DNA from 4 places in the Streptomyces sp. MMS24-W38 genome. Region 4 is predicted to be linked to each of the others. Evidence: riboswitches for the same ligand, from Rfam matches in the RefSeq annotation. Region 4 holds a riboswitch; each other region holds the start of a gene.

Region 1 (6,990 bases), 1.4 Mb from region 4:
TGCGGTCGACGTCCTGGCCGAGCCGGACGATCGTCATGCGCCGGTCCAGGTCGGTCAGTTCACCGGTCGCCGGGTCGGCGTCGGCCACCAGGAGCCGGATGGAGTTCGTACCGCAGTCGATGGCGGCCACCCGGGACCCCGCGCTCACTGCGTGTCCTCCTTCGGGTCGGCCGGCGCGTCGCCGGGCAGGGTCACGCACGGGCCCTTGCGCCACCACTGGGGCAGCATCGCGAGCGCCTCGTCGCCCAGCGGGTTGACGCCGGGGCCGGCGGCCAGCGAGTGGGCGACCAGGACGTGCAGGCACTTCACCCGGTCCGGCATTCCGCCGGCGCTCGGGAAGTTCTTCAGTTCCTCGATCTCGTCACGGCGCCGGATGTAGTCCTCGTGCGCCGCGCGGTAGGCGGCCGCCAGCTCCGGGTCCGCCGCCAGCCGCTCCGTCATCTCCTTCATCACGCCGTTCGCCTCCAGCGTGCCGATCGCGGAGTTCGCCTTCGGGCACGTCAGGTAGTACAGCGTCGGGAAGGGGGTGCCGTCGGGCAGCCTGGGTGCGGTCTCGACGACGTCGGGCTGTCCGCAGGGACAGCGGTGCGCGATGGCGCGCAGCCCGCGCGGGGGCCGCCCGAGCTGCTGCTTGAAGGCCTCGACGTCCGCGTCGGTCGGCTCGGTGCGCGGGGTCGGGGGCGGGAGGGTGTCCATACGTGTCTTCCTGCGGGTCTCTGTACGGGGCGTGCGGCCTTTTCCGCACTCCTGAAGGGCTTCAGGGGGCCCAGCGGGCTCCGGAAAGGGTTCCGGGAGGTGGTGGCCCGGAACGACGGCTGAGGGTAGTAAGGCTAAACCCGGGGGCTCACCGCGCGGCGGCGTCGGACTTGTCGACCCCGTCCCAGACGTTCGCGTACCAGGGGCGGTCGGCCGCTCCGAGGTCGGTGCGCGACTTCTCGGCCGTGCCCGGGTCGATCACGATGTAGCCGGTCTCGCCGGGCATGACGTGGTGCAGCCGCTCGCGGGCCTGCTGCTCGGCGTAGGCGTCGTCCTGCCAGCGCGCCTTGAGGTCGCGCAGCTGCTCGACCCGTCGGCGGGCCTCGTCCTGCTCCTGCTGGAGGTCGGCGACCTCGGCGCGCTGGGACACGTACTGCCGCATGGGGTAGGCCAGCGCCACGATCAGCGAGCAGACCACCAGGGCGAGCAGCGCGGCCCGGCCGGTCAGCCGGGAGCGGCGGGCCTGGCGTCTGGTCTGCGAGCGGTAGACCCGGGCCGCGGTCTGCTCACCGATCAGCCGGATCCTGGTCGCGGTGGAGAAGCGGTCCCGGTCCTTCACGGCCATGTCCCCGTCTCCCGTTCACATTTCATACGCGCGTACGTCCCCGGACACGGTACGGGACCGTGTCCGGGGACGTACGGACGACTGGCGGAGCCGCGTCGTCAGGCGTTGCGGAACCGCGGGAAGGCGCTGCGGCCCGCGTACACCGCGGCGTCGTCGAGGATCTCCTCGATGCGCAGCAGCTGGTTGTACTTGGCCACGCGCTCGGAGCGGGCCGGGGCGCCGGTCTTGATCTGGCCGCAGTTGGTGGCGACGGCCAGGTCGGCGATGGTGACGTCCTCGGTCTCGCCGGAGCGGTGCGACATCATGCACTTGAAGCCGTTGCGCTGGGCCAGCTCGACGGCGTCCAGGGTCTCGGTCAGCGAGCCGATCTGGTTCACCTTCACCAGCAGCGCGTTGGCGGCGCCGTCCTCGATGCCGCGGGCCAGGCGCTCCGGGTTGGTGACGAACAGGTCGTCGCCGACGATCTGGACCTTGTCGCCGAGCTTGTCCGTGAGGGCCTTCCAGCCGGCCCAGTCGTCCTCGAACAGCGGGTCCTCGATGGAGACGAGCGGGTAGTCCGCGACGAGCCCCTCGTAGTACTCCGTCATCTCGGCGGCGGAGCGCTCCTTGCCCTCGAAGAGGTACGAGCCGTCCTTGTAGAACTCGGAGGCGGCGACGTCGAGCGCGAGGGCGATCTGCTCGCCCGGGGCGTAACCGGCTTCCTTGATGGCCTCGAGGATGAGGTCGAGGGCCTCGCGGTTGGAGCCGAGGTTCGGGGCGAAGCCGCCCTCGTCACCGAGGCCGGTGGACAGGCCGCGGCTCTTCAGCACCTTCTTCAGGGTGTGGTAGACCTCGGTGCCCCAGCGCAGGGCCTCGGAGAAGGACTCCGCGCCGATCGGGGCGATCATGAACTCCTGGATGTCCACATTGGAGTCCGCGTGCGAGCCGCCGTTGAGGATGTTCATCATCGGCACCGGCAGCAGGTGCGCGTTGGGTCCGCCCAGGTAGCGGAAGAGGGGCAGGTCGCTGGCCTCGGAGGCGGCGTGGGCGACGGCCAGGGAGACACCGAGGATGGCGTTGGCGCCGAGGGAGCCCTTGTTGTCGGTGGCGTCCAGGTCGAACATCGCCTGGTCGATCAGGCGCTGCTCGGTGGCGTCGTAGCCGACGAGCTCCGGGCCGATCTGCTCGATGACGGCCAGGACGGCCTTCTCCACTCCCTTGCCCTGGTAACGGTCGGGGTCGCCGTCACGGAGTTCGATGGCCTCGAAGGCGCCGGTGGAGGCGCCGGACGGGACGGCGGCACGACCCGTGCTGCCGTCGTCGAGGCCGACCTCGACCTCGACGGTGGGGTTGCCTCGGGAGTCCAGGATTTCCCGGGCTACGACGACGTCGATGGACGGCACGAGCATCTCCTTCATGGATGTGACGTGGATCAGCCGGGCCGCGGGGGCCCTGCGGGACGAGCCTATCCGGCTCCGGCCGATCGGCCATCCGGTCGGCCGCCCCTCGGGCGGAACCGAGAGTAAATTGTTTCCGAACGGAACAAAGACGGGCCCGGAAACCCGGACCACCCTCGCGCCCTCCGGTCGGCCCCGAGCGCCGAACACCGGAAAGATCCCGCCATGTACGGAAAAGCCCCGCCCCGGTGCGTACGGGGAACACGCACCGGGGCGGGGAAGCCCCCGCGTGGGGACGGGGGAGGCCCCGCGGGGACGGGGAGGGGCTCCGTGGGGACGGAGCCCCGAGCCTGCGGCCGCCGCCTTACTTCAGGTGCAGCTGCTGGCCCGGGTAGATGAGGTCGGCGTCCTCGACGATGTCGCCGTTCAGCTCGAACAGCTTGTTCCAGCCGCCCTTGACACCGTGCTCCCCGGCGATCGAGCTGAGGGTGTCGCCCTTGACGACCTTGTACTCGCCGTCGCCCTTCTCGACCTTCTCGCCGGTCGGGGTGGTGACGGTCTTCTGCTCGGCGACCGGACGCTCGTCGGAGCGGGAGGCCTTCTGCTCGGTGGAGCGCTCGGGGGCGGAGCCGGTGTTCTGCTCCTGGGTGTTCTGCTTCTGGGTGTTCTGCTGAGTGCTCTGCGAGGAACCGCTGTTCTGGTTGCCGGTGCCCCCGGTCGAGCCGCCGCCGGTGTAGGCGGCGTTGGACAGGCCCTTGCCGCAGACCGGCCAGGCGCCCTTGCCCTGGCCCGCGAGGACCTTCTCGGCTATCTCGATCTGCTGGGCCTTGCCGGCCCGGTCGGCGGTGGCGGCGTACTGCGTGCCGCCGTAGCCGGCCCAGGTGGAGGCGGAGAACTGCAGACCGCCGTAGTAGCCGTTGCCGGTGTTGATGGACCAGTTGCCGCCGGACTCGCACTGGGCGACGGTGTCCCACTCGGAGGCGGTGGCGGCGGAAGCGTTGCCGGCCGCCATCAGCGGGGCGGCGACGGCGGCACCGGTGACGCCGGCGACGGCGATGACCCGGGTGGCCTTGGACGGACGACGGTGCTTGCCCTTGCCGGAAAACAGCATGGAAGGATCCCCTCACCGACGCCTACGAGGTGAGCTGTCGGGTTCGGGCCGGTTGAGTTGCCCGGCCGCGTCCCTCACGGGACGCGACTTCACCCCTAGCCGATCCGGCGTCAATCACCGGACACGGCGCCTACCTTGGTTCCCCCGCTCCTGCCTACGGCGCATGACGCGACGACTGTTCCCGTGCTGCCACTGGCAGGATTCGGCGTGGCGGCAGCCGGGGCCCGCGGTGGCGAGCGGTCCTGACGGTAGACACGCGCCCTGCGGATAATCAAAGACGATCAGGGCTTCTGAGACCTATCTCTCATCGCCTTTATAACGGACATTCAGCGCGAAATGTGACCTCAACTGCCGTCACCGCCGCACCTTTTCGGATGTCAGCCTTCGTCCGATCCGAACCCGAACGCAAGCGTCTGACCGGGAAGGATGAGGCCGGAACCCGCCGCACCCGCACCCTCGCCGCCCCCGCCGTACTGGGCGAGCCATCCACCGCCGAGCGCAAGGGAGTCGACGGCGGCCGAGGAGCCGCTTCCGTCGTCCACGGGGACCCTGTCGGCCGGGGACGAGACGTCGAGGCCGCGCGAGAAGCCGAGGCCGCCGCGCGAGGCGTGCCGGCCGGAGGCTCCGGACTCACGGTCCTCGCGCACCTCCTCCTCGGCGCTGACGCCGCGGTGGCGACCGGTGGGGGCCTCACTCGCGGACGCGTCCGAAGAACCCGCCTTCTGCCCCGATTTGTCCGAGTCGCCCCCCTTGGCGGAGGCCGAGGCCGAGGCGGAGGGGGAAGCGGAAGCGGAGGGAGAAGTGCCGGGTTCGACGTCCGAACCATCGGACTTGGACGTTTCGCCCGCCTTCTCCCCCTTGGCACCCTCAACAACCTTGTCGCCCTTGTCGCCCTTGTTGTCACTGTTGTCCGACGAGGCCCCGGAGGACTGCGACGGCGACGGAGTGGCGGAGCTTTCGGTGCCGGACGAGTCGTAAGACGAGCCGCCGTCCACGCCGGTGTCGATGACGGACTTGCCCGAATCGGTGTTCAGGCCCGACAGCAGGCCGCAGGCCTGCCACGCGCCGACCCCCTGGTCGGCGAGGATCTTCTCGGCCACGGCTATCTGCTGGCCGCGGCTGGCCTGGTCGGCGCTGGACGCGTAGTCGAGGCCGCCGTACTTCTCCCAGTCCTCCTGGGTCAACTGCAGGCCGCCGTAGTAGCCGTTGCCGGAGTTCTGACTCCATGAGCCACCGGACTCGCACTCCGCGACCCTGTTCCAGGTCGAGCCCTCGGCCGCACTGGCGCCGCTGGCCCCGAGAAGCGGAATCGCGATGGCTGAGCCGGTCACTCCGGCAGCGACGACGAGAGCCGGAGCCTGGCGGGGGCGACGGTGACGACCGTTCCCGGAGAGCATGCGGAGACCTTTCGCAGGACAACAGTTACCCGCACGGCGAGTCGAACTGCGGAGCTGTGCAACCGAGGCACCGTGCTTGATGGGTGAACGTAGCCGCAGACAATCACTTGTCACAAGTTCATGCCGCGCAGATCACACGAAGATCACAGAGTTGAGCGGGCGTCATGTCCGCGCCGCTCCGCCGAGGATGCGACGGACCGTGTCCATAGGGGTCCGGCCGGTCACTTCGGAGGCGTACGGAGGCCGCACAAAGGCCACTTCGGCGGCAATCCGGCGGCCGTCACGGGTCCGTCCGGCGGGTCGCTTCGGCAGATGTTCGGCGGCCGTGCGGTGGGTCACTTCGGCCCTGGGCTGAATTCCACCGGCAGGGTCCGCAGTCCGCGCATGATGAGCCCGCCGCGCCAGCGCAGTTCGGCCGGATCCGACGCGAGCCTGAGGTCCGGCAACCGGGTCAGCAGCGTGGCGAGCGCGGTCTGGCCCTCCAGCCGGGCCAGCGGGGCGCCCAGGCAGTAGTGGATGCCGTGGCCGTACCCCAGATGCTGGTTGTCCCGGCGTGCGAGGTCGAGCACGTCGGGATCGGCGAACCGCTCCGGGTCGCGGTCCGCGGCGGCCAGGACGACGAGGACCGGGTCGCCGGCCGCGATGTGCTGCCCGCCGAGGGTGAGCGCCTCGGTGGCGAACCGCCAGGTGGCCAGCTCCACGGGCCCGTCGTAGCGCAGGAGTTCCTCCACTCCGGTCTCCAGCAGCCCGCGCTCCCCGGCGGCCAGGGACCTCTGCAGCCGGTCGCGCTGCTCGGGATGGGTGAGCAGGGCGTAGGTGCCGTTGCCGATGAGGTTGACGGTGGTCTCGAAACCGGCGAACAGGAGGATGAACGCCATGGCGGCGGCCTCGTTCTCGGTGAGGTGCTCGCCGTGGTCGGAGGCGCGGATCAGGCCGGAGATGAGGTCCTCGCCGGGGGCGGGTTCGGCGGGCAGAGCCTCACGCTTGCGGTGGATCAGGTCGGCGAGATAGCCGCGCATCTTCTTCACCGACCGGGCGACCCCGCCCCTGGGGCCGCCCTGATGCCGGATCATCATGCCCGCCCAGTCGCGGAAGTCGTCCTGGTCCTCCCGGGGGACGCCGAGCAGGTCGCAGATGGCGTAGATGGGGAGCGGGAAGGCGAACTCGTGGATGAGGTCGGCGGAGCCGCGGTCCGCGAACCGGTCGATGAGCCCGTCGGTGAGTTCCTGCACCCTGGACTCGAACTCGGCGACGCGGCGCGGTGTGAACGCCTTGCTGACCAGTCTGCGCAGCCGGGTGTGGTCCGGCGGGTCGATGTTGAGCAGGTGCGTCATCAGCTCGGCCTTGCGCTCACCGGGGATGCCGGTCTTCCCCTTGGCGTGGGCGGGCTCGTCGTGGTGCGCCGGGTTCTTGGAGAGGCGGGGGTCGGCGAGGGTCTGCCTGGCGTCGGCGTACCGGGTGACCAGCCAGGCCTCCACCCCGCTGGGCAGCCGCGTCCGGTGCACGGGCGCGTGCTCGCGCAGCCAGGCGTAGGCGGGGTAGGGGTCGCTCGCGAACTCCCAGGTGAAGAGTTCGGGGGCGGTGTTCTCGGGCTGGGGCTGGTGCTGGTCGGTCACGCCCCGACCGTATCTGCCCCCTGTCTGCCCTCTCCTCCCCCGACGGCCCTCCCGTTACTTTCCGCTCGTCTCCTCGCCGGCTCCTTCCACGGCCCGTATCGCGTCCCGGTACGCGCGGGACGCCGCGCGCAGGGCCGCCTCCGGGTCGACGCCCTCCGCCTCGGCCCGC
Region 2 (6,990 bases), 840 kb from region 4:
GATGCTCGACCGGCTGGAGGACGAACGCGCCACGAGCAGCGCACGCGCCCTCTCCGCGCAGGAGGACGAACGCCGCCGCATCGCCCAGGAACTGCACGACGAGGTCGGCCAGAGCCTCACCGCCGTCCTGCTCCAGCTCAAGCGGGTCGCCGACCACGCCCCGGTGGAGCTGCGCGAGGAGCTGAGCCTGGTGCAGGAGATCACCCGGAGCAGCCTGGACGAGATCCGGCGCATCGCCCGCCGGCTGCGCCCCGGTGTCCTGGACGAACTCGGGCTCGCCAGCGCCCTCAAGGCTCTCACCACCGAGTTCGGCGGCTCCACCGGCCTGATGGTCCAGCACCGCCTCGACCCCGACCTGCCCGACCTGGGGCAGGAGGCCGAACTGGTCCTCTACCGGGTGGCCCAGGAAGGGCTCACCAACATCGCCCGGCACGCGCAGGCCCGCCGAGCGGAGGTCTCCCTGCGCCGCACCCCCGCCGGAGTCGATCTCCAGGTCCGGGACGACGGCCACGGCATCGGTGCCGCGTCCGAGGGCGCCGGTATCCGGGGGATGCGTGAACGGGCCCTGCTCGTCGGCGCCGACCTCGATGTGGGTCCCGCTCCCGGCGGCGGGACCCGGGTGCGCCTCGCCGTACCCGTTCCCGTACGGGGTCCCGCGCCCGTGCGGGCCATGCCGCCCGTGACCGCCGCTCCCGACCGGAAACGCTGACCATGACCGACCCGGCCCCCGCCGGCACTCCCACCGGCCCCGCCGCGAGCCCGTCCCCCACCCGCATCCTCCTCGCCGACGACCACGCGCTGGTCCGCCGAGGCGTACGCCTCATCCTCGACGGCGAACCGGACCTGACCGTCGTCGCCGAGGCCGACAACGGGGCCGAAGCCATCGAGCAGGCCCGCGCCCACGAACCCGACCTGGCCATCCTCGACATCGCCATGCCCCGCCTGACCGGCCTCCAGGCGGCCCGCGAGCTCTCCCGCACCCTCCCGCAGACGCGGATCCTCATCCTGACCATGTACGACAACGAGCAGTTCTTCTTCGAGGCGCTCGGCGCCGGTGCCTCCGGGTACGTCCTCAAGTCCGTCGCCGACCGCGACCTGGTGGAGGCCTGCCGGGCCACCATGCGCGGCGAGCCGTTCCTCTACCCGGGCGCCGTCAACGCCCTCATCCGCAACTACCTCGAACTCGCCCGGGACGGCCGGAACCTGCCCGCCAAGGCCATCACGGACCGGGAGGAGGAGATCCTCAAACTGGTCGCCGAGGGGCACACCTCGCAGCAGATCGCCGACCTCCTCGTCATCAGTCCCAAGACCGTGGAGCGCCACCGCGCCAACCTGCTGGCCAAACTCGACCTGAAGGACCGGCTGGAACTCACCCGGTACGCCATCCGCGTCGGCCTGATCGAGCCCTGACCGCCACCGGCGTCGACGAGGGCGCCCGGACCGGCCCTACCGCTCGGCCTCGGCGGGCAGGGGCTCCGCCTCCCGGCCGTGCCCGGCGTCCAGGTCGGGTGCGGGTCCGTCGTCCGGGGCGTCGGGCGGGGGCCTGTGCTCGGACCGCCGCACCCGTACGGCGCGCAGGGCGCGCGCGAGCAGGCAGGCCCGTCCGGCGAGCACCGGGCCGAGGACGGCGAGGACGAGCACGTATCCGGCGATGAACGCGGTGAGCCGGCCGTCCAGCCCCGCGCCGGTGGCCATGGCGGCCAGGATCAGCGTGAACTCACCACGGGCGACGAGCGTGGTCGCGATGTCGGCGGCGATGTCGACGCCGTGGCGGTACAGGCGGGCGACCAGCAGGCCCGCGGCCAGGTTCATGGTGAGGGTCAGCGCCACGGCGACGGACACCGGACCGGCGACGGAGGCGATGTCGCCGGGGTCGATGGCCAGCCCGAAGGCGAAGAAGAAGATCGCCGCGAAGGCGTCGCGCAGCGGATGCACCAGGGTGCGGATCCGGGGCGCGGAGGGGGTGCCGGCCACGATCAGACCGACCATGAACGCGCCGATGGCGTCGACGACCCCGAGCACCTCGGAGACGCCCGCGACCAGGATCGCGGTGCCGAGGAAGGTGACGACCAGCAACTCGTTGTCGCGCACGGCCAGCAGCCGGCCGAACAGCCGGCCGCCGAAGCGGGCGGCGACGGCGAGCACCATCAGGAAGCCGAACGCCTTGGCCGCCTGGAGCGCCATGTCCGTGAGGCCCCGGGCGTCGCTGAGGACGGGCTGCAGAGCGGCGAGACAGAGGGCGAGGAAGATGTCCTCGACGACGGTGACGCCGAGGATGAGGCGGGTCTCGGGCCGGCCGATGTGGCCCAGCTCGATGAGGATCTTCGTGACGATCGCCGAGGAGGAGATGCCCAGCACACCGGCGAGTACCAGGGCCTCCCGTGCTCCCCAGCCGAGGGCGAACCCGAAGCCCAGCCCCGCGCCGACGTTGAGCAGCAGGTAGATGCCACCGGCGGTGAGCAGCCGCCTGCCGCCCCGTCTCAGATCGTCGAGGTGGAACTCCAGGCCCAGGTGGAAGAGCAGCAGGACGAGACCGAGAGCCGAGAGCATCCCGAAGTCGTGCGCGTCCTCGACCAGGACCGGGCCCGGGGTGTGCGGGCCGAGCAGAATGCCGGCGAGCATGAACAGGGGGATGGTCGGCAGCCCGATCCGGCTGCCGAGGCGGGCGAGGAAAGCGGCGGTGAGGAAGGCGCCACCCATGGCGAGCAGTGTGTCGGCATGTCCCACGGTCACCACCTTCCGCAGCACGGGAACGGAGCGTGATCTCATCGACCGAGCCGAGTGGGGACCGCTCCTTCACGTTGATGGGGGTTCTTCGCCATACGGGGCCGCGGTCGGTGCGTCACGGGACAGGGGTCCGGGGTTTTCGTCGTGCCTGTCCCGTCTTGCCGTGTTGTTTCAGTTGTTTCAGTTGTTTTCACGTTGCTTCCACGCTCACATCCGCCCCCGCGCGATGACCATCCGTAGTGCCACCCAAACGGGATGGGGGACGACCCTCATAGGAGACCGTCCCGTCCCACGATCCGGTTGTCAGACTTGAATCAGTTCAGCGGTCTGCAGTCCCCGCAGTCCCCGCAGTTTCCGAAGTTCCCGTCTTCCCAGGAGCGCGTCGATGCCCCACCCGTACGTCCTATTGTCCGCCGCCGTCTCCCTGGACGGCTACCTCGACGACACCGGCCCCGAGCGGCTGCTGCTGTCCGGCCCGGCCGACTTCGACCGGGTCGACGAGGTACGGGCGTCGGTCGACGCGATCCTGATCGGCGCCGGCACGATCCGCGCCGACAACCCCCGCCTGCTGGTCAACTCGCCCGAGCGGCGGGCCGTCCGGGTCGCCGAGGGCCGGCCCGAGTACCCGCTGAAGGTCACCGTCAGCGGCTCCGGCGACCTGGACCCGGCGGCGCGGTTCTGGCACACCGGCGGCGAGAAGGTCCTCTACACGACCGCCGAGGGTGCCGAGCGCGCCCGCGCGCACGGCCTCGCCACCGACGTCGTGCCGCTCGGCGCCGCACTCGACTGGCGGCGGCTCCTCACGCACCTGTACGACGTGTACGGCGTCCGGCGGCTCATGGTGGAGGGCGGCGGCCTGATCCACACCCAGCTCCTCACCCAGGGCCTCGCCGACGAGCTCCAGTTGGTCCTCGCCCCGCTCTTCGTCGGCGACCCGGAGGCCGCCCGCCTCTTCGGCCCCGGTGCCTACCAGGGCGGCCGGCTGCGGCTGCTGGAGACCCGCCCGGTCGGCGACGTCGTCCTCATGCGCTACGAGCCCACCGCCCCCGGCGCCGGCCCGCTCCCCGTCGCCGCCGACCACCACTGGCTGGCCCTCGCCTGCGAACTGGCGGCTCAGTGCCCGCCGTCGGAGACGGCCTTCAGCGTGGGCGCGGTGGTGGTCGCGGCCGACGGCACCGAGCTGGCCCGCGGCCACTCCCGGGAGGGCGGCGACCCGGTGGTGCACGCGGAGGAGGCCGCCCTCGCCAAGGCCGACCCCACGGATCCGCGGCTCGCGACCGCCACCGTGTACTCCAGTCTGGAACCCTGCGCGCGCCGCGCCTCGCGTCCGGCGCCCTGTGCGCGGCTGATCCTGGACGCGGGGGTACGGCGGGTGGTCACCGCCTGGCGGGAGCCGGACACCTTCGTGACGGACGCCGACGGCAGCGGAGTGCTGACCGCCGGGGGCGCCCGGGTCGTCGTGCTGCCCGAGCACGAGAAGGCCGCCACGGCGCCGAACGGCCATCTGATCGGCCGGTGACGCGACGGCGGCGACGGCGACGAAAAGGAGTGTGCGGAGTGTCCCCCGCATGCCGTATGCTGGTGACACAACGACGCGGGGTGGAGCAGCTCGGTAGCTCGCTGGGCTCATAACCCAGAGGTCGCAGGTTCAAATCCTGTCCCCGCTACTGAAGGCCGAGGGCCGGAATCCGAAAGGGTTCCGGCCCTCGGTCGTTCTTGGCTTCCGTCCCGCCGTCCCGGCTTGTCGTCCCACCCTCCGCACCGTTGTGACGCCGGGTGATCGGGTCGCCGCGCTGCGCATAACAACTGATAAACCGTCAGTTTCAGTGTGACGCGCGAGGCAGAGCCAACTCGCCCGTTTTTGCCCGATCATGGCGCTTAAGTCCGTGCGGAAATCGTTAACGATCAAGAGGAACGGCTTGGAATCCGACCCCTACCTCTATTAACGTTCGATAACGCAGCGCGGTCGTCCCAGCCGTCACACGAGTCGGCTCCGTGCGCACGCGCCGAATCCCGCAAGGGAACCGGGGAACCAACATCTTGGGGTGAATCGCGTGGATGCCTCCGTGGAGACACGGAGGGTATACGCGCGTAGGAGACCTTCCTGCTCCGAACCCGTCAGCTAACCCGGTAGGCGAGAAGGAAGGAAAGGAGTACGCCCACGTGGCGTCGAACCGGCCTGCTCCCGAGGCCCCCTTCATGCCGGACCAGTACGACGGCGACACCTTCGTCTACGGCGACGTCCGCCCCGACGAGGGCCCCTTCCAGGAGTGGAACCCCACCGAGGAGTCCGTCCGCCCCGTGCGCGGTCGGCACCGCGTCGGCAAGCAGCGCGGCGGAGGCCTCGCCCGCAGCTCCACGGTCCTGGGCGTCGGTGTCATAGCCGCCGTCGCCGGTGGCGGCATGGCCAGCGCCCAGACCGGCAAGCCGCCGGTCTCGATCTCGATGCCGGACCTTCCCTCTGTCGGTTCCCTCATCTCCGACGAGGAAACCCCCGAGGGCTCCGCCACCGCGCTCAGCGACATCGGTGTGGTCGCCGACGAGGCCACCGAGCAGGGCGCCTCCGACGCCGGCGAGGCGCTGCACGCCCGGATCATGGCCCAGGTCGAGCAGCAGCAGAGCCAGGCCGAGGACAAGGCCGCCGCCGAGGCCGCCGCCGCCGCGGAGAAGGAGGCCAAGGAGAAGGCCGCCGCCGCGAAGAAGGAGGCGGAGGAGAAGGCCGCCGAGGCGAAGCGGAAGGCGGAGGAGGAGGCCAAGAAGAAGGCCGAGGCCGAGCGCCTCGCCGAGCTGGCCCGGCAGTACGCGCTGCCCACCTCCTCGTACACCGTCTCCTCGACCTTCGGTCAGGCCGGCGCCTACTGGTCCTCCGGCCAGCACACCGGCCTGGACTTCGCCGCCCCCACGGGCACGCTGATCAAGGCGGTCCACACCGGCACGATCACCTCCGCCGGCTGGGACGGCTCCTACGGCTACAAGACCGTGCTGACGCTCGACGACGGCACCGAGATCTGGTACGCCCACCAGTCCTCCATCAGCGTCAGCGTCGGCCAGCAGGTCAACACCGGCGACGTGATCGGCCGCGTCGGCTCCACCGGCAACTCCACCGGCGCCCACCTCCACCTGGAGGTCCACACCGCCGGCTCCGCCTCGGGCATCGACCCGATGGCCTGGCTCCAGTCGAAGGGCCTCACCGTCTGAGACGACCACAGCCCCGGCAGTCCTGACGACGACCCCCCGACGTCAGGGCTGCCGGTCAGGCGTTTCAGGGGTGGTACGGGTACGCGTACGGGTTCGGCCGGTACGCGGAATGCCCGAGGTACGCGGGGTGCGGGGCATACGCGAGGCTCGTCGCGCCGTGCACGCCGTGCACGCCGTGCACGCCGTACACCGGCCAGGGCGGCACGGGCGGCGCGGTGGCGCGGGCCGCGTGCTCCAGGGCCGGGCGGGCCGCGTCGCGGCGGCGCCACAGTTCCCGCAGCAGCTCCCCCTCCCGTGCGGCGAAGCCCGTGCCCACGCGGCCGCGGCGTGCCCGGTGCCGCAGGAACGCCAGGGACGTGGCGTACGCCTCGTACCGCGCCACCGTCCGTGCCGCCGCCCGGCCCCCGTGCCGGCGCGCGTACCGCCGGGCGATGCGCCGGGCCCGCATCGAGCCGAGCACGAACGGCTGGGCCGGGGTCAGCCAGCCGGCGGCGACGTACACGGGCAGTTCCGTGCGCACGGTCCGCAGCTCGCGCTGCCGCGTCCACACCACCAGCCAGGTCAGCAGGCCGAACGACGGCACCATGAACGCCCCGTACACGGCGAAGAAGCCGTACTCGCCGAGGACCGAGGAGCCGTTCCACAGCGCGTGCATGCCCATCGCGAGCAGCAGACCGCCCAGGGGCGACAGGACGCGCCCCGGGCGCCGGCGTTCGGTGGCGAGCGCGGAGATGCCGAAGCCGATGCCGGTGAGCACGGTGAAGAGCGGATGCGCGAACGGCGACATGACGACGCGGACGAAGAAGGTCGCCGCGGTGACGGAGGCGACACCACTGCCGCCGGTGAGCTGGTCGGTGCCGAAGGCGTTGCCCAGGTAGAGGATGTTCTCGGTGAAGGCGAAGCCGGTGGCGGTGATCCCGGCCACCACCACGCCGTCGAGGATTCCGGTGAAGTCGCGTCTGCGGAAGAGGAAGACCAGCAGGACGGCGGCGGCCTTCGCCGACTCCTCCACGACGGGGGCTATGACGGTCGCGCCGAGGGTGTCGGCGCGGGACGGGTCCGCCG
Region 3 (6,990 bases), 4.2 Mb from region 4:
CGCGCAGCACCCGCAGGTACGCGGGGGAGTGGAAGCGCATCCCGCCCGCGCCCTGTACCACCGGCTCCACTATCACCGCAGCCAGTTCCCCGGCGTGCCGCCCGATCAGCTCCCGCAGGTGGTCGGCGTACGCCTCCTCGTACTCCGCGGGCGGGGCCTCGGCGAACACCTGCTCCGGCAGGACCCCGGTCCACAGCTCGTGCATCCCGCCCTCGGGATCGCAGACCGACATCGGCTGCCAGGTGTCCCCGTGGTAGCCGCCCCGCCAGGTCAGCAGCCGCCGCTTCTCGGGCCGTCCGAGCGAACGCCAGTACTGCAGGCACATCTTGACGGCGACCTCGACGGAGACCGAACCGGAGTCGGCGAGGAAGACGTGCTCCAGCCCGTCGGGCGACATGTCGACGAGGAGCTTCGCCAGCCGGACGGCGGGTTCGTGGGTGAGCCCGCCGAACATCACATGGCTCATCCGCCCGAGCTGGTCGGTCGCGGCCTCGTTCAGCACCGGGTGGTTGTAGCCGTGGATCGCCGACCACCAGGACGCCATCCCGTCGACCAGCTCGCCCGAGCCGTCGGCGAGCCTGAGCCGCACCCCGGTCGCCGACTCCACGACCAGTGGCTCCCCGCGTCCCGGCATGGGCCCGTACGGATGCCAGACGTGCCGCCGGTCCAGCTCGAGCAACTCGGGCACGGACCGCTCAGGCATTGGGAGCGAGATCCGTTCCGGCGCCCCGGCGGCGGACCGCGACGAGATCGGTACGCGGCCCGTCGGCCCGGCCGGCCCCCTCCGCGGCCGTCTCGACACCCGCGGGCGCCTCCGTCTCCGCACACCCACCGGAGGACGACGTCCCCGCGCACGCTCCCGCACCCGCGGGTGCCGTACCGCAGACCCCGCCGCCGTCGTGCGACCCGCACCCGCCCGCCCGGTGCTCGGGCAGGGTCACCTGGTCGGTGCCCTCCACCTCGAACCCGGCGTCCGCGATCATTTCCAGGTCGGCCCGCCCCGCCTGGCCCTCGCTGGTGAGGTAGTCGCCGAGGAAGATCGAGTTGGCCAGGTGCAGCGCGAGCGGCTGCATCGTGCGCAGGTGCACCTCCCGGCCGCCCGCGATCCGCACCTCGACGTCCGGGCACACGAACCGCACCATCGCCAGGATCCTGAGGCACCGCTGCGGGGTGAGGTTCCACTCCTCGGCGAGCGGCGTGCCCTCGAACGGGATCAGGAAGTTCACCGGCACCGAGTCGGGGTCCAGCTCGCGCAGCGAGAACACCACGTCGACCAGATCAGTGTCGCTCTCACCCATGCCGGCGATCAGCCCGGAGCAGGCGGACAGGCCGGCCGCGTGCGCCTTGTGCACGGTGTCCACCCGGTCGGCGTACGTGTGCGTCGTGGTGATGTCCCCGTAGGTGGCCTCGGAGGTGTTCAGGTTGTGGTTGTAGGCGTCCGCCCCCGCCTCGCGCAGCCGCTCCGCCTGGCCGTCGGAGAGCAGACCGAGACAGGCGCACACCTCGACGCCCTCGTTGCCTTCCTTGATCGCCTTGATGGTGTCGGAGACCCGGTCCACGTCACGGTCGGTCGGGCCCCGGCCGCTGGCCACCAGGCACACCCGCTTGGCGCCGCCCGCCAGCCCGGCCGCGGCCGCTTCCGATGCCTGCTCCGGCTTGAGCCAGGTGTACTTGAGGATGTCGGCCTTGGAACCGAGCCGCTGGGAACAGTAGGAGCAGTCCTCCGGGCACAGGCCCGACTTGAGGTTGACCAGGTAGTTGAGTTTCACCCGTCGGCCGAACCAGTGCCGCCGCACCTTCCCGGCCGCGGCCACCACGTCGAGCAGGTCGTCGTCGGACGTCCCGAGGACGGCCAGCGCTTCCTCACGGGTCGGCGTCTCGCGCCGCAGCCCCTTGTCCACCAGCGTGTTCAGCAGGTCCATTGGTCTCCTAGCGAGGGAACCACCGGCTTCGGCCGGTGGAGGAATTGCTTCCTGAGTCGGTGGTGGATTCCGTTTGTCCCGCAAGGGGTCGGTTCGGGCTGGACCGCAACCCTCGGGTCGGAAGCCCCCTCCTCAGGCGGGGAGCGGAGTCACGAGAGTCGATCCTGTCCCACGGAATGTCTCGGGCCAAGGAGAGTCTCCACAAATCCACACGCACTGACGTGTGGATATTGCCACACCATGGGCGGTTGCCTCGGGGGCTAGGGTCTGCGCAGTGCCTACAAAGCCCCGGAGGACCCATGGCGTTCGGTTGGATCGGCGAACAGGCGGAGCTGCGGCGCCGGGCCGGACTCGTCCGGACCCTGCGCCCGCGGGCCGCCGACGCACCGCTGCTCGACCTGGCGAGCAACGACTACCTGGGCCTGGCCCGCCATCCGGAGGTCACCGAGGGCGCGGCACGGGCCGCGCGGACCTGGGGCGGCGGTGCCACCGGGTCCCGGCTCGTCACCGGCACCACCGAACTGCACACCGCGCTGGAGCGCGAACTGGCGGACTTCTGCGGCTTCGAGGCGGCCCTCGTCCTCTCCTCCGGCTACGCGGCCAACCTGGCCGCCGTCACCGCGCTGGCCCCGCACGGCTCGCTGATCGTGTCCGACGCGGGCAACCACGCCTCGCTGATCGACGGCTGCCGGCTGGCCCGCGGCGGGACGCGGGTCGCGGCGCACGCCGACCCGGACGCCGTGCGCAAGGCGCTGGACGGGCACGGGGGGCCGGCCGTCGCCGTGTCTGACACGGTCTTCTCGGTCGACGGGGACGCCGCCCCGCTCACCGCGCTGGCCGCGGCCTGCCGGGAACACGGCGCGGGACTGGTGCTCGACGACGCCCACGGCCTCGGGGTGCTCGGCGACGGCGGACGCGGCGCCCCGCACGCGGCCGGACTCGCCGGCGCCGACGACGTCGTCGCGACGGTCACGCTCTCCAAGTCGCTCGGCAGTCAGGGCGGTGCGGTGCTCGGCCCGGCACGGGTCGTCGACCACCTCGTCAACGTGGCCCGGACGTTCATCTTCGACACGGGCCTCGCCCCCGCGGCCGTCGGCGCCGCGCTGTCGGCGCTCCGGCTGCTGCGCCGGGAACCCGGGCGTGCCGCACGGGCGGGCGAGGTCGCGCGCGAACTGCACGGACGGCTGACGGCCGCGGGTCTTCACGCGGTGCGCCCCGACGCCGCGGTCGTCTCCGTGCGGGCCCCGTCCCCGGAGCAGGCCGTGCGATGGGCGGCCGACTGCCGGGCGGCCGGCCTGTCCGTGGGCTGCTTCCGCCCTCCCTCCGTGCCCGACGGCATCTCACGGCTCAGACTGACCGCCCGCGCGGACCTGTCCGGGGCCGAGATCGAACGCGCTGTACAGGTGGTCGGCGAGACACGGCCATGAGTCGGCGGGGCACGACCGTGGGTCGCTCGACGACGGGTGGCTCGGCTGGGGGTGCCGGACGGGTGGTCGGGTCGGTGGTGCTACCGGTCAGCGGACCGCGGCCACGAACTTCGCCCAGCTCCCGGGGGAGATGAGCAGCGCGGGCCCGGCCGGGTCCTTGGAATCGCGTACGGCGAGCAGCCCGGCACCTGGGCCGGTGGTCGGCCGGGCCGTCTCGACGCAGTTGTTCGCGCCCGTGCTGTAGCTGCTGCGCAGCCACCGCACACCGTGCAGGTCGGTGCTGGAGGGAAGGGTCCGAGGCGGTGCGGGCATCGTGCCTCCTTACGCGCCGGCAGCTGTCCCGGCGATGAAATCCAACGAGTCCTCGGGCGAAAGGGCGTGGATCGAAAGGGCGTTGAAAGCCTCCGAGTACACCCGGAGGTCTTCTTTCCGCTCGAGATAGAGGCTACTCGTCAAGTGGTCGAGAACTACAACATCCAGATCGGAAGTGCGCGAAAATGAGAAGATTACGAAAGGGCCGGTGACGCCGATGTGCGCCCCTGCCGTGAACGGCAGGATCTGGAGCCGCACCTGGGGAAGGCGTGCCGCCTCCACCAGCCGGTTCAGCTGTCGGGTCATCACGCCGGGACCGCCGACCTCCCGGCGCAGCACCGCCTCGTCCAGGACCGCGGCCAGCTCCAGGGGCGGCTCCGTCCGCAGTACGTCCTGCCGGGCCAGCCGCACTTCCACCAGCGTGTCCAGCCGTTCCTTCGAGGCGCCCTCCAGCGCGGCCTCGGTCACCGCCCGCGCGTACTCGGGTGTCTGCAGCAGCCCGGGAACCACCGTGGTCTCCAGGGTGCGCATCGCACTGGCCTGGGACTCCAGGCTGATGAAGTCCCGGTAGGTGGGCGGCAGTACCCCCCGGTACGCGTGCCACCAGTGGTGCCGTCCACCGCTGTCGTCGGACCCCGCCAGCACCAGCAGAAGCTCCCGCAGCTGACGGTTTGCCAGGCCGTAGGCGTCGAGGAGTAACCGCACATCGGCCGGTTTCACCCCGCTCGTGCCCGTCTCGATCCGGCTCACCTTCGACTGGTGCCAGCCCACCAGGCGGGCCGCCTCGCCGCTCGTGAGCCCCGCAGACGTGCGCAGCGAGCGCAGTTCGGCGCCCAGTTTCCGGCGGCGTACCGCGGGACCGTGCTGCATCGTTCCCCCTTACTGCCTATGAGTCACCCACATACGGTCTCTTGTTGCAGAGTTCACCGATTTGAGCGACAGATATATGCATATCTCAGCCGTATCGTCGCCCACACCCTGCGGTGATGGCACTCTGGCGACGAAGCATCAGTGCGGGACCGTACTCGAATCAGCCGCTCCGTGCCGGACCGTGGACCCGTGGGAAAGGGACGACGTCGCCATGGCAGACCATTTGGAAGCATCCATCACTCTGCCGAGCGATCCAGCCTCGGTCTCCGCCGCGCGCGCCCATGTGGTGGACACGCTGGCGGAGTGGGGCATGCCGGCGGACACGGAAGTGTCCGACACCGTGCGGCTGATCGTGTCCGAACTGGCCACCAACGCCGTGCAGCACACCCTCGGACAGTCACCCACGTTCACGGTGGACATCGCCCTCGACCACGACGAGCGGTTGCGCATCGGAGTCACCGACAGTCATCCGAGGCTCCCCAAGCGGCTCCCCGCCGCGGTCCAGCAGGACAACGGCCGGGGGCTGGTCATCATCCGCTGGCTGACCGCGGAACGCGGCGGCAGGATGAGGGTCCGCCCCACCAGGGAGGGCGGCAAGACCGTCTTCGTCGTGCTCCCGTGGGCCGTCCCGGCCGAGCCGGTCACGGCGGTGGGACGGCAGGAGCCGTAGGGGCCACGACGGAACAGCGCGGCCCCGGTCGCGTCGGTGACTCCCCGACAAAGTGGCGGGGGCGGCGACAGGGGGAATGCCGCCGCCCCCGCGGATCAGCTGACCCGGCCGTACCAGACGCTGCGGGTCCAGATCTTCTGCAGGCGTACCACGTCCCCGGTCTTCGGGGCGTGCCAGATCTTGTTCTGACCCGCGTAGATGCCGACGTGGTAGATGTTTTGGCCCGAGTGGAAGAACACCAGGTCGCCCGCCTTGCGGTTGGAGGCCGAGACCTGGCGTGTCTTGTTGTACTGCTGGGCTGCGGTGCGCGGCAGTTGCTTGCCCGCCTTCTTGAACGAGTAGAGGGTCAGGCCGGAGCAGTCGAAGCGGGACGGTCCGGTGGCGCCCCACCGGTAGGGCGAACCCTTCTTGGAGGCCGCGACCTGGAGAGCCTTGGCGGACGTACTCGCGGCCGCCGCCTCCGAGGCGGCACCGGGAACCACGAGTGAGCCGCCCACGGCGGCGAGGGTGAGGGCCGAGGCCGTGCCGGCCCGGGCCATGAGAGACGGGACACGATTGAGCGCGGTCATGCGCAACCCTTCGTCAGCCGCCTGTGAAGGATGACCTGTCGGATTCGGGCTGGCGAAGTTGCCCGGCCGCACACGTGCGGCTTCACCCCAAGGGCTGCTCGGAACGGGAACCCCCGCTCCGGCGACCCGTCGTGCTCGGGTCCTCCACTCCTGCCGATCCACTCCTGTCGACCGGTCATCCGGGCAGCGGCAGGACTCGGCGTCCGCCCGGATCGCCCCGCCGCGGCGGCGGGGGCTTGTCGTCAGTGAGCGATCTTGGCAATGGTTGGCCCGAAATCCCACCGGAGCCGGGGGTTTGTGTTGTTACTCACCACTCATCCGTTCGGGTGGACAGTGCTGCGTTCGGGCTGCCGTCCAGAGCGCCGAGGAGCCCCGGACCAGCGTCGGAATGCTTGATTCCGAAAAGGAACGCGTGCGGTGCGCAACCTTGGCGGCCCGAAAAGAAGCCGTGGATCTACGCCGCTTGGGGGTACGTCTTTTGGTCCGTTTCGACTCAGGTGCGGACATGACACCGGCGCACGCCCCGCCCGGACCGGTAGGAGCGTCAACTGCCGGAGCCCGGCGGCAGGATGACGCGGGCCGTGCGGCGCTCGCCGTCCAGCACCCGCAACGCGCGGGCCAGGGTGGCGGTGTGCAGTTCGGTCTCGCCGCGCCTGTGCATCAGGGCCAGCGCGTCGCGCAGGGCGACGGCCTTGCCGACCAGTGCCTGCGCGGCGCGCAGCCCCTGGTAGGTGTCGCCGTCGCGGGCCGGGTTGATCCGGCCGAGCAGGTCGACGGCCTCGAGGTAACGGTCGATCAGCTCGGCCTCGGCGCGGGTCAGTGAGGGCAGCGGAGGCAACTCGGGAGGCAGCATCGACGGCTCACCTCGTGCCGGGAGTGGTCTGGAGGCCCTCGCGGCGGGTCACGATCCGGTCCGCGAGGCCGTAGTCCACCGCCGCCCGGGCGTCGAGGACTGTGTCCCGCTCGATGTCCGACCGTGCCTGCTCCGGGGTGCGACGGGTGTGCCGGACCAGCATCTCCTCGAGCCGGGCCCGAACGCGTGTCAGTTCCTCGGCCTGGACGGCCAGATCGCTCGCCCTGCCCTCCACCGGCTCCGTCAGCGCGGGCTGACGGAGCACCAGCCGCGCCCCGGGCAGTACGTACCGCTTGCCCGGCGTCCCGGCGGCCAGCAGCAGCGCGGCCGTCCCGGCCGCCTGGCCCAGGCAGACCGTCTCCACCTC
Region 4 (6,990 bases):
AGCGAGTCCTTGTACTCGGCCGGGCCACGCCCCATGTCGAGCAGGCCGATGCCCTCGCCGGCCGCCGCCTCCGCCATGCGCAGATGCAGCACGAGCCCCGGCGAGTACTTCGCGAACTCCACGTCGTACGCCGGGAACCAGCAGGCCAGGACCGAGGCCGAGCGCAGGCCGAAGTGTGCGGCGACGGGGCGGTCCCCGGCGTACAGGACGGACAGCGTGCCCGTGCACTCCGGTGCCCGGGTCTCGGCCAGGCGGCCCACGAGCCGCGTGATCCACTCCTGCGCGAACCGGTCGCGCCGCCCGGTCCTGCGGTACTGGGCCGACTTCCACTCGATGAGAGCGCGCAGCGCGGCCGGTTCGCGTTCGTCGAAGACGAACCGCACCGGTCCGGCCGCCTGGCGGCCGAGCCTGCGCTCCTTGGCCAGTGTGGTCTTCAGGAACTTCGGCGACTGGGTGCGCAGTACGGACTCATAGGTCTCGTAGCCCTTCTCCACGTCGATGACGTAGGTGGCGTGCTCCTCGGCCGCGTGCGGGACGAACAGGGCCTGGTTCGCCTCCAGGTTGTCGAAGGCGAAGCTCGACACCGAGCAGGCGCGCAGCAGTTCACCGGTCTCCAGGGCGAGGCCCGGACGCAGGACGGCGCCCTGGCAGTCCGACACCCCGAGCCCGATCGCCCTGCCCTGCCCCAGCGCGCCCCGCTCGTAAGGCAGGAAGCCGGCCGGTTCGGCGGACGTCCCCTCGTACAGGACCGCCACCCGGGCCTGCGGCCGCACCCGGGACACGGCGGTGGCGAACTCCGGTTCCATGAAAGGGCTGCGTGGTGCGTCCGTCGCGGCGCGCAGCTCACGCCAGCGTTCCCGCTCCCCCTCGCCGAGCTCCTCGAGCCTCAGCACACGTGTGCGTCCCCTGCTCACCTGACCCCCCGATCAAGTCCCCCTGGACTCTTGGAAGGTACCGCCCGGGACCACCAGGACGGTAGGTAGCGGACCATGTTGTTGCCAAGTGGTGCAGAGGCCTTTAACAGGTCCGTACCCGGTGATGACGGAAGCGGCGGGGCGCGCGGCTGTGGCGAGGCGGACGCGCGGTCGTGGTGAAGCGGGCGCGTGGCGACGGCCCGGCGGTGTGGCGCGAAGGATAAGGGGTGCGGGCGTGCGGACGGAGATGTTCCGGGTGAGGGTGAGTTGTGTGGGCGTGGTGTCCGTATTCTCTGATCATGGCCGCACCCACCGATTGTTCACTCATCGCCACCGACCTGGACGGGACGCTGCTGCGCGGCGACGACTCTCTCTCCGGCCGGTCTCTCGCCGCACTGGCACTGGCGACGCGGGCCGGTGCCCGGCATCTCGTGGTGACGGGCCGTCCGGCGCCCGGCGTGCGGCCGCTCCTGGAGCGGCTGGGGAGCACGGGGCTCGCGGTGTGCGGACAGGGCGCGCAGGTGTACGACGCCGGCGCGAACCGGCTGCTTCACTCCGTCACGCTGGACCGGGAACTGGCGGAGACCGCGCTCGGCAAGATCGAGGCCGAGGTGGGGGAGGTGTACGCCGCGGTCGACCAGGACGGGATCGACGGACTCACCCTGATCGAGCCGGGCTATCGGATGCCGCACCCGACGCTGCCCGCCGTGCGGATCGGGCGACGGGACGATCTGTGGGTCCTGCCGATCACCAAGGTGCTGTTGCGCCACCCCTTCCTGAGCGACGACGAGTTGGCGGCGACGGCGCGTTCGGTGGTCGGTTCGCTGGCCACGGTCACCATGTCGGGACCGGGCACCGTGGAGCTCCAGCCGTGCGGTGTCACCAAGGCGACGGGGCTGGCGCTGGCCGCCGAACACCTGGGGCTGAGCCGGGAACGGACCGTCGCCTTCGGCGACATGCCCAACGACATCCCGATGTTCCACTGGGCGGCCCACGGTGTCGCCATGGCCAACGCGCATCCCGAGCTGAAGGCGGTGGCCGACGAGGTCACCACGACGAACGAGGACGACGGCGTGGCCGTCGTCCTCGAGCGGTTGTTCGGCGGAACGGACGGGGCGGGACGGGGTGGCACGCGCTCCGACACGTGCCGTCCCGGCCTCCGCCCCGACGGGTGACCCCGTGGGCCGGGTGTGCCCCGGTGCGCCCGGACGTCTCAGTAGGCGCCGAAGACGTTGTCGATCGAGCCGTAGCGGTCCGCCGCGTAGTTGCAGGCCGCCGCGATGTTCGCGACCGGGTCGAACGGGTCGAAGGCCGTGCCGGGCACGTGGTACGCCTGGAAGGTCGGGTCGATGACCTGCAGCAGGCCCTTCGACGGGGTGCCGGCGACGGCGTTGGAGTCCCACAGGTTGATGGCCTGCGGGTTGCCGGAGGACTCGCGCATGATGTTGCGGTGGATGGAGTCGTAGCTGCCGGGGATGCCGTGCTGCGCCATGATCGACAGCGACTCGCGGATCCAGCCGTCGAGGTTGTCCGGGTACGCCGTCTCGGTGCCGGCGGCGGCCGGGGCGGACGACACGGGGGTGGCGGGAGCTGCGGAGGCGCTGGTGGCGCCGAACACCGGAAGGGCGATCGCGGCCACGCCGGCGACGGCGAGGGAGCGGACGAGGCGGGTGCGGCCGAAGCGGCGCTGACCGGATGCGGGCATGGCGGGCATGTGTGCGTTCCTCTCCTACGCCTACGAGGTGAGCTGTCGGGTTCGGGCGGAAGAGTGCCCGGCCGCGCCCCTGAGGGCATGGCTTCACCCCGAGCCGTCCCGGTGCGAACCGGTCCGGCGACTTACCTGGGTCCCCCGCTCCTGCCGTGCGTGAGTGAGTTGATCGACGGGTGGCGCGGGCGGCGGCAGGATTCGGCGTCCGCCCGACAGGCCGGGAACGTATGCGAGAGCACATGTCGGGAACAAGTGCGAGCGTCACGTATGACGCCGTTTGATCTTGTCTTGGGCTGTTTGGGGTACTTGATCCTTTGCGGGTGCCAACGGTCAACTCGCGTTCGATGGAAGGGAAAGCGCCCGCGCGGGGAGTCGTGGACGTGTCGGGGTGCGCGTGACCGACCTCACTGGCCGCATCGCGCGGGCGCATTTGCCGCCAAAGGGAATCCATTTGGCAATTGCGGCAAATCGGGCACCAGGACGGGCAGGATGGACCGCGCGCCGAGATGCGGCTCGGGGCACGCCCGGCGCGTGGACGGGATACGTCCGGAAAGTTGGCAAATGTCCCTTGTTGTCAACTGATCGGAAACGATCTGATGGTGATCCGATATCGGAGGGCGCCGTGAGGTGCCGTCCGCGCGTGCTTGGGTGAGTTTGGGGAATGTGGGTGCTGGCGGTGATCGAAACATGACCGGATACGCTGACTCGAGTGATGTCAGCGACCTATCGACAACCAGCGACCTCTCGGTAAACGGTGCAAGACGTCTGAGCGCCAGTGGACACCAGCAGACAGGAGACCCCTCGTGACCGTCGTCGGGCCATTCGGGCTGAGCGTGCGGGACCAGGCTCTGGAAGCCGATGTCCGGGCCGGGATGACGGCTGTCGAGGAAGGGCTGCTCGAGGCCACCAAGAGCGAGGTGCCCTTCATCACGGGTGCCGCCCAGCACCTGGTGCGGGCCGGCGGCAAGCGGTTCCGGCCGCTGCTCGTGATGCTCGCCGCCCAGTTCGGCGACCCCTACGCGCCCGGCGTCGTACCGTCCGCCGTGGTCGTGGAGCTGACCCACCTGGCCACGCTGTACCACGACGACGTGATGGACGACGCGGGTGTGCGGCGCGGGGTGCCCAGCGCGAACACCCGCTGGGGCAACTCCGTCGCGGTCCTCACCGGCGACTTCCTCTTCGCGCGCGCCTCGCACATCCTGGCCGACCTCGGGCCGGAGGCCGTACGGGTACAGGCGGAGGCGTTCGAGCGGCTGGTCACCGGTCAGATCCTGGAGACCGCGGGGCCGCAGGACGGCCGCGATCCGGTCGACCACTACCTGGACGTCCTGGGTGGCAAGACCGGCTCACTGGTCGCCGTCTCGTGCCGGTTCGGCGCCATGATGTCCGGCGCGGACGACACGGTCGTGGACGTGCTGACCCAGTACGGCGAGCGGCTCGGGATCGCCTTCCAGCTCGCCGACGACGTGCTGGACATCGCCTCCGACTCCCACGAGTCCGGCAAGACCCCGGGCACCGATCTGCGCGAGGGCATTCCGACCCTGCCCGTGCTGCGGCTGCGCGAGCGAGCGGCCCGGCTGGGCCTGCCCGAGGACATCGCGCTGTGCGAGCTGCTGGACTCCGACCTCAGCGACGACGGCCGGCACGCCGAGGCGCTGCGACTGCTGCGCGCGCACCCCGCGCTGGAGCAGGCCCGCCGGGACACCGTGCGCTATGCGCAGGAGGCGCGCGCGGTGCTGGCACCGCTGCCGGAGTGCGAATCGAAGACGGCCCTGGTCGAACTGTGCGACGCGGTGGTGCACCGGGCCGGCTGACTCGCCCGCCGCCCCCGACCCCTACTGGTCGGGGGCGGAAACACCTCCTCGTGTCATACCGCAGCAGTACACGGAGTTGAGTCCGGGGTCTGACGCTTCCTCTCGCGGTGTTTGGTCAGATGGACCATGACGGACACCACTCCTCACCGATTCGGGTGAGAATGGCGGCTCAGGGTGTGACCGGTGTGAGGAACACGAGACGCGGGCCGCCGCCGACCACGGAGGTAAGGCACACATGGCACCGTACGAATCCGACGACACGACGACCGCGGGGACGACCCGCGAGCCGGGCTCGGGCCGGCGCAGGGCCGCGCGGTACGTCGTCCCGGTCACGGTGATGGGAGTGGCGGCCGCGACCATCGGGCTCGTCCCCGCGATCGCGAACTCCGGCGACCCGGACCTGCCGGAGATCACCGCCGCGCAGCTCATCGAGAAGATGGCCGAGTCGGACACCGAGCGACTGTCCGGCACCGTGAAGATCACCACCGACCTCGGACTGCCGGACCTCGGCGGCCTGGAGAGCAGCCTGGCCTCCGGCGCCCTGGACCGCGGCGAGGGCGGCTCGTCCGCCGACCCGTCGGCCAAGCTCACCGAGCTGGCCTCCGGTACGCACACCCTGCGCGTCGCGGTCGACGGCCCCGACCGGCAGAAGGTGTCGCTGCTCGAGAGCGCCGCCGAGTACAGCCTGATCCGCAACGGCAAGGACGTCTGGGGCTACGACAGCGCGTCCGACGAGGTCTACCACGGCACCGTCGACGAGTCCGCCGAGGGCGAAAGGGGGAGCAGCCCCCGGCCACGCCGAAGGACTTCGCCGAGGAGGCACTGAAGGCGGTCGACGACACCACGTCCGTCACCGTCGACGGCACCGCGCAGGTGGCCGGCCGCGACGCCTACAAGCTGGTCGTCAAGCCCAAGCAGTCCGGTTCCACGGTCGGTGCGATCAGCATCGCGGTGGACCACCGGACCGGGACGCCGCTGAAGTTCACGCTGACCCCGGCGAGCGGTGGTGCCGCCGTCGTGGACGTCGGCTTCACCAAGGTCAGCTTCGACCGGCCGGCCGCGTCGACCTTCGACTTCACCCCGCCCAAGGGCGCCAAGGTGACCGAGGAGGGCGCCCTGGAGGACGGGAAGAAGGGCGGGGAGCCGACCGGCAAGCCGGAGGGCGCCCCGAAGTCCGAGGAGGACCTCTCCAAGGGGCTCGACGGGCTGAAGGTGCTGGGCGAGGGCTGGAACTCCGTCGCCACCTTCGACACCGGCGCCGAGGGAGGTCTGCCGACCGGCTCCGAGGGCGGTGACCTCGGCGGTTTCCTCGGCTCGCTCGGCGACCGGGTGAAGGGCGAGTTCGGCACGGGCACCGTGTTCAGCACCCGCCTGGTCAACGCCCTGTTCACCGAGGACGGCAAGGTCTACGTCGGTGCCGTCACGAAGGACGCGCTGGTGAAGGCCGCCAACGAGGCGAAGTAACGGGGGAGGCAACGGGGGGAGCGGGTCCCGGGGCGGCGGCACACATCCTGTGCGTGGTCCGGCCCGGAAGCCGAGCATCACACGATCGGGTCAACCCTCCCCCGGGCACGCTCCCGGCAAGCAGTTGACGACCCCACCGCGCCGAGCGCCTGCCGTCGCTCCGCCGCCCGTGCCACGGCGAGCAGCAGCGCCTCCCGCCCGTGCGGCGCCACCAGTTGGAGCCCGGCCGGGCAGCCGTCGCTGCCGAACCCGGCGGGGAGGCTCAGCGCGGGGTGCCCGCTCACGTTGAACGCCCAGGTGAGCGCGGTGGAGTAGACGTCACCGGGCCCCTCGTGGCCGTGCGGCGCGGTGGGCGCCGTGGGCGTCAGCAGCAACTCGGCGTGGGCGAAGAGGCGGGCCAGGCGCCGGTCGTTCGCCACCCGAATGCGGTGGGCGTCGGCGAGGCCGGGGCGGGACCCGCCGGGCGCGCGCAGGGCGAGCCAGGCTGGCGCGGGGTCCAGGAGCAGCGGAGGCTTCGCCGACTGTGCGGGCCGTACGGCCCGCGGGGGCCTCAGGAGCCGTACGACTCCGGCGTCGACGAGCCGGTCGACCGCGGCGCGGGCCAGCGCGACGGGCTCCTCGTCGGGATCGGCGAAGCCGAGGTCGGGGGACCAGATCGCGGTGCGGGGGACGGGCGGCGGCGCTTCGACGGCGGTGGGCGGCGACACCGCCCGCCACCAGACCGCCGCGTCCGCTGCCGTCCGGGTGAGGACGCCGGGTGCCGCGAGACCCGTGCGGTCGGACGACGAGAGGCGGCCGTTGGTGACCTTCAGACCGACGACCCCGCACCACGCCGCCGGGATGCGTACCGACCCCGCACCGTCGCTGCCCGTCGCCAGCGGCACCAGCCCCGCCGCCACCGCGACCGCGGCCCCGGCCGAGGAACCGCCCGGAGTGCGGTCCGCCCGCCACGGGTTGACGGTCCGTCCGCGCGCCCCGCGCCCCCAGGTCTGCCAGGGGGTGCCGGGCCCGGGTACGGCGGTGGCGCCCACGGCGACACCACCGGCCGCGAGCAGCGGACCCGCCGTCCGGAGCCCGTACCGCCCCTTCA

The links. Region 4 has a riboswitch for cyclic di-AMP ahead of AC6F7H_RS10425 (transglycosylase SLT domain-containing protein). Riboswitches for the same ligand answer to the same signal wherever they lie in the genome.
Region 1: another riboswitch for cyclic di-AMP. It lies ahead of AC6F7H_RS16910 (transglycosylase family protein); the one in region 4 lies ahead of AC6F7H_RS10425 (transglycosylase SLT domain-containing protein).
Region 2: another riboswitch for cyclic di-AMP. It lies ahead of AC6F7H_RS14370 (M23 family metallopeptidase); the one in region 4 lies ahead of AC6F7H_RS10425 (transglycosylase SLT domain-containing protein).
Region 3: another riboswitch for cyclic di-AMP. It lies ahead of AC6F7H_RS29700 (C40 family peptidase); the one in region 4 lies ahead of AC6F7H_RS10425 (transglycosylase SLT domain-containing protein).

Annotation. Positions count from the first base shown of each region.
Region 1 covers NZ_JCBCPP010000001.1:3,924,370-3,931,359, reverse strand. Annotated here, with positions in the region: gene AC6F7H_RS16930 (Ppx/GppA phosphatase family protein) at 1-148, opposite strand, end outside; gene AC6F7H_RS16925 (DUF501 domain-containing protein) at 145-696, opposite strand; gene AC6F7H_RS16920 (FtsB family cell division protein) at 845-1,321, opposite strand; gene eno (phosphopyruvate hydratase) at 1,420-2,703, opposite strand; gene AC6F7H_RS16910 (transglycosylase family protein) at 3,062-3,808, opposite strand; cyclic di-AMP (ydaO/yuaA leader) riboswitch at 3,813-3,980, opposite strand; gene AC6F7H_RS16905 (transglycosylase family protein) at 4,186-5,139, opposite strand; gene AC6F7H_RS16900 (cytochrome P450 family protein) at 5,541-6,821, opposite strand; gene AC6F7H_RS16895 (nucleoside triphosphate pyrophosphohydrolase) at 6,876-6,990, opposite strand, start outside.
Region 2 covers NZ_JCBCPP010000001.1:3,404,653-3,411,642, forward strand. Annotated here, with positions in the region: gene AC6F7H_RS14345 (HAMP domain-containing sensor histidine kinase) at 1-709, shown strand, start outside; gene AC6F7H_RS14350 (response regulator) at 712-1,410, shown strand; gene AC6F7H_RS14355 (cation:proton antiporter) at 1,447-2,727, opposite strand; gene AC6F7H_RS14360 (dihydrofolate reductase family protein) at 3,113-4,246, shown strand; tRNA gene AC6F7H_RS14365 (tRNA-Met) at 4,321-4,394, shown strand; cyclic di-AMP (ydaO/yuaA leader) riboswitch at 4,722-4,879, shown strand; gene AC6F7H_RS14370 (M23 family metallopeptidase) at 4,891-5,925, shown strand; gene AC6F7H_RS14375 (PrsW family intramembrane metalloprotease) at 5,990-6,990, opposite strand, start outside.
Region 3 covers NZ_JCBCPP010000001.1:6,750,655-6,757,644, forward strand. Annotated here, with positions in the region: gene AC6F7H_RS29670 (adenosylmethionine--8-amino-7-oxononanoate transaminase) at 1-703, opposite strand, end outside; gene bioB (biotin synthase BioB) at 696-1,922, opposite strand; gene AC6F7H_RS29680 (8-amino-7-oxononanoate synthase) at 2,222-3,349, shown strand; gene AC6F7H_RS29685 (DUF397 domain-containing protein) at 3,437-3,661, opposite strand; gene AC6F7H_RS29690 (helix-turn-helix domain-containing protein) at 3,671-4,531, opposite strand; gene AC6F7H_RS29695 (ATP-binding protein) at 4,743-5,201, shown strand; gene AC6F7H_RS29700 (C40 family peptidase) at 5,297-5,770, opposite strand; cyclic di-AMP (ydaO/yuaA leader) riboswitch at 5,774-5,904, opposite strand; gene AC6F7H_RS29705 (hypothetical protein) at 6,315-6,623, opposite strand; gene AC6F7H_RS29710 (ATP-dependent Clp protease proteolytic subunit) at 6,631-6,990, opposite strand, start outside.
Region 4 covers NZ_JCBCPP010000001.1:2,565,471-2,572,460, reverse strand. Annotated here, with positions in the region: gene AC6F7H_RS10435 (GNAT family N-acetyltransferase) at 1-893, opposite strand, end outside; gene AC6F7H_RS10430 (HAD family hydrolase) at 1,214-2,089, shown strand; gene AC6F7H_RS10425 (transglycosylase SLT domain-containing protein) at 2,128-2,619, opposite strand; cyclic di-AMP (ydaO/yuaA leader) riboswitch at 2,632-2,795, opposite strand; gene AC6F7H_RS10420 (polyprenyl synthetase family protein) at 3,426-4,436, shown strand; partial or broken gene AC6F7H_RS10415 (LolA family protein) at 4,672-5,900, shown strand; gene AC6F7H_RS10410 (amidase) at 5,978-6,990, opposite strand, start outside.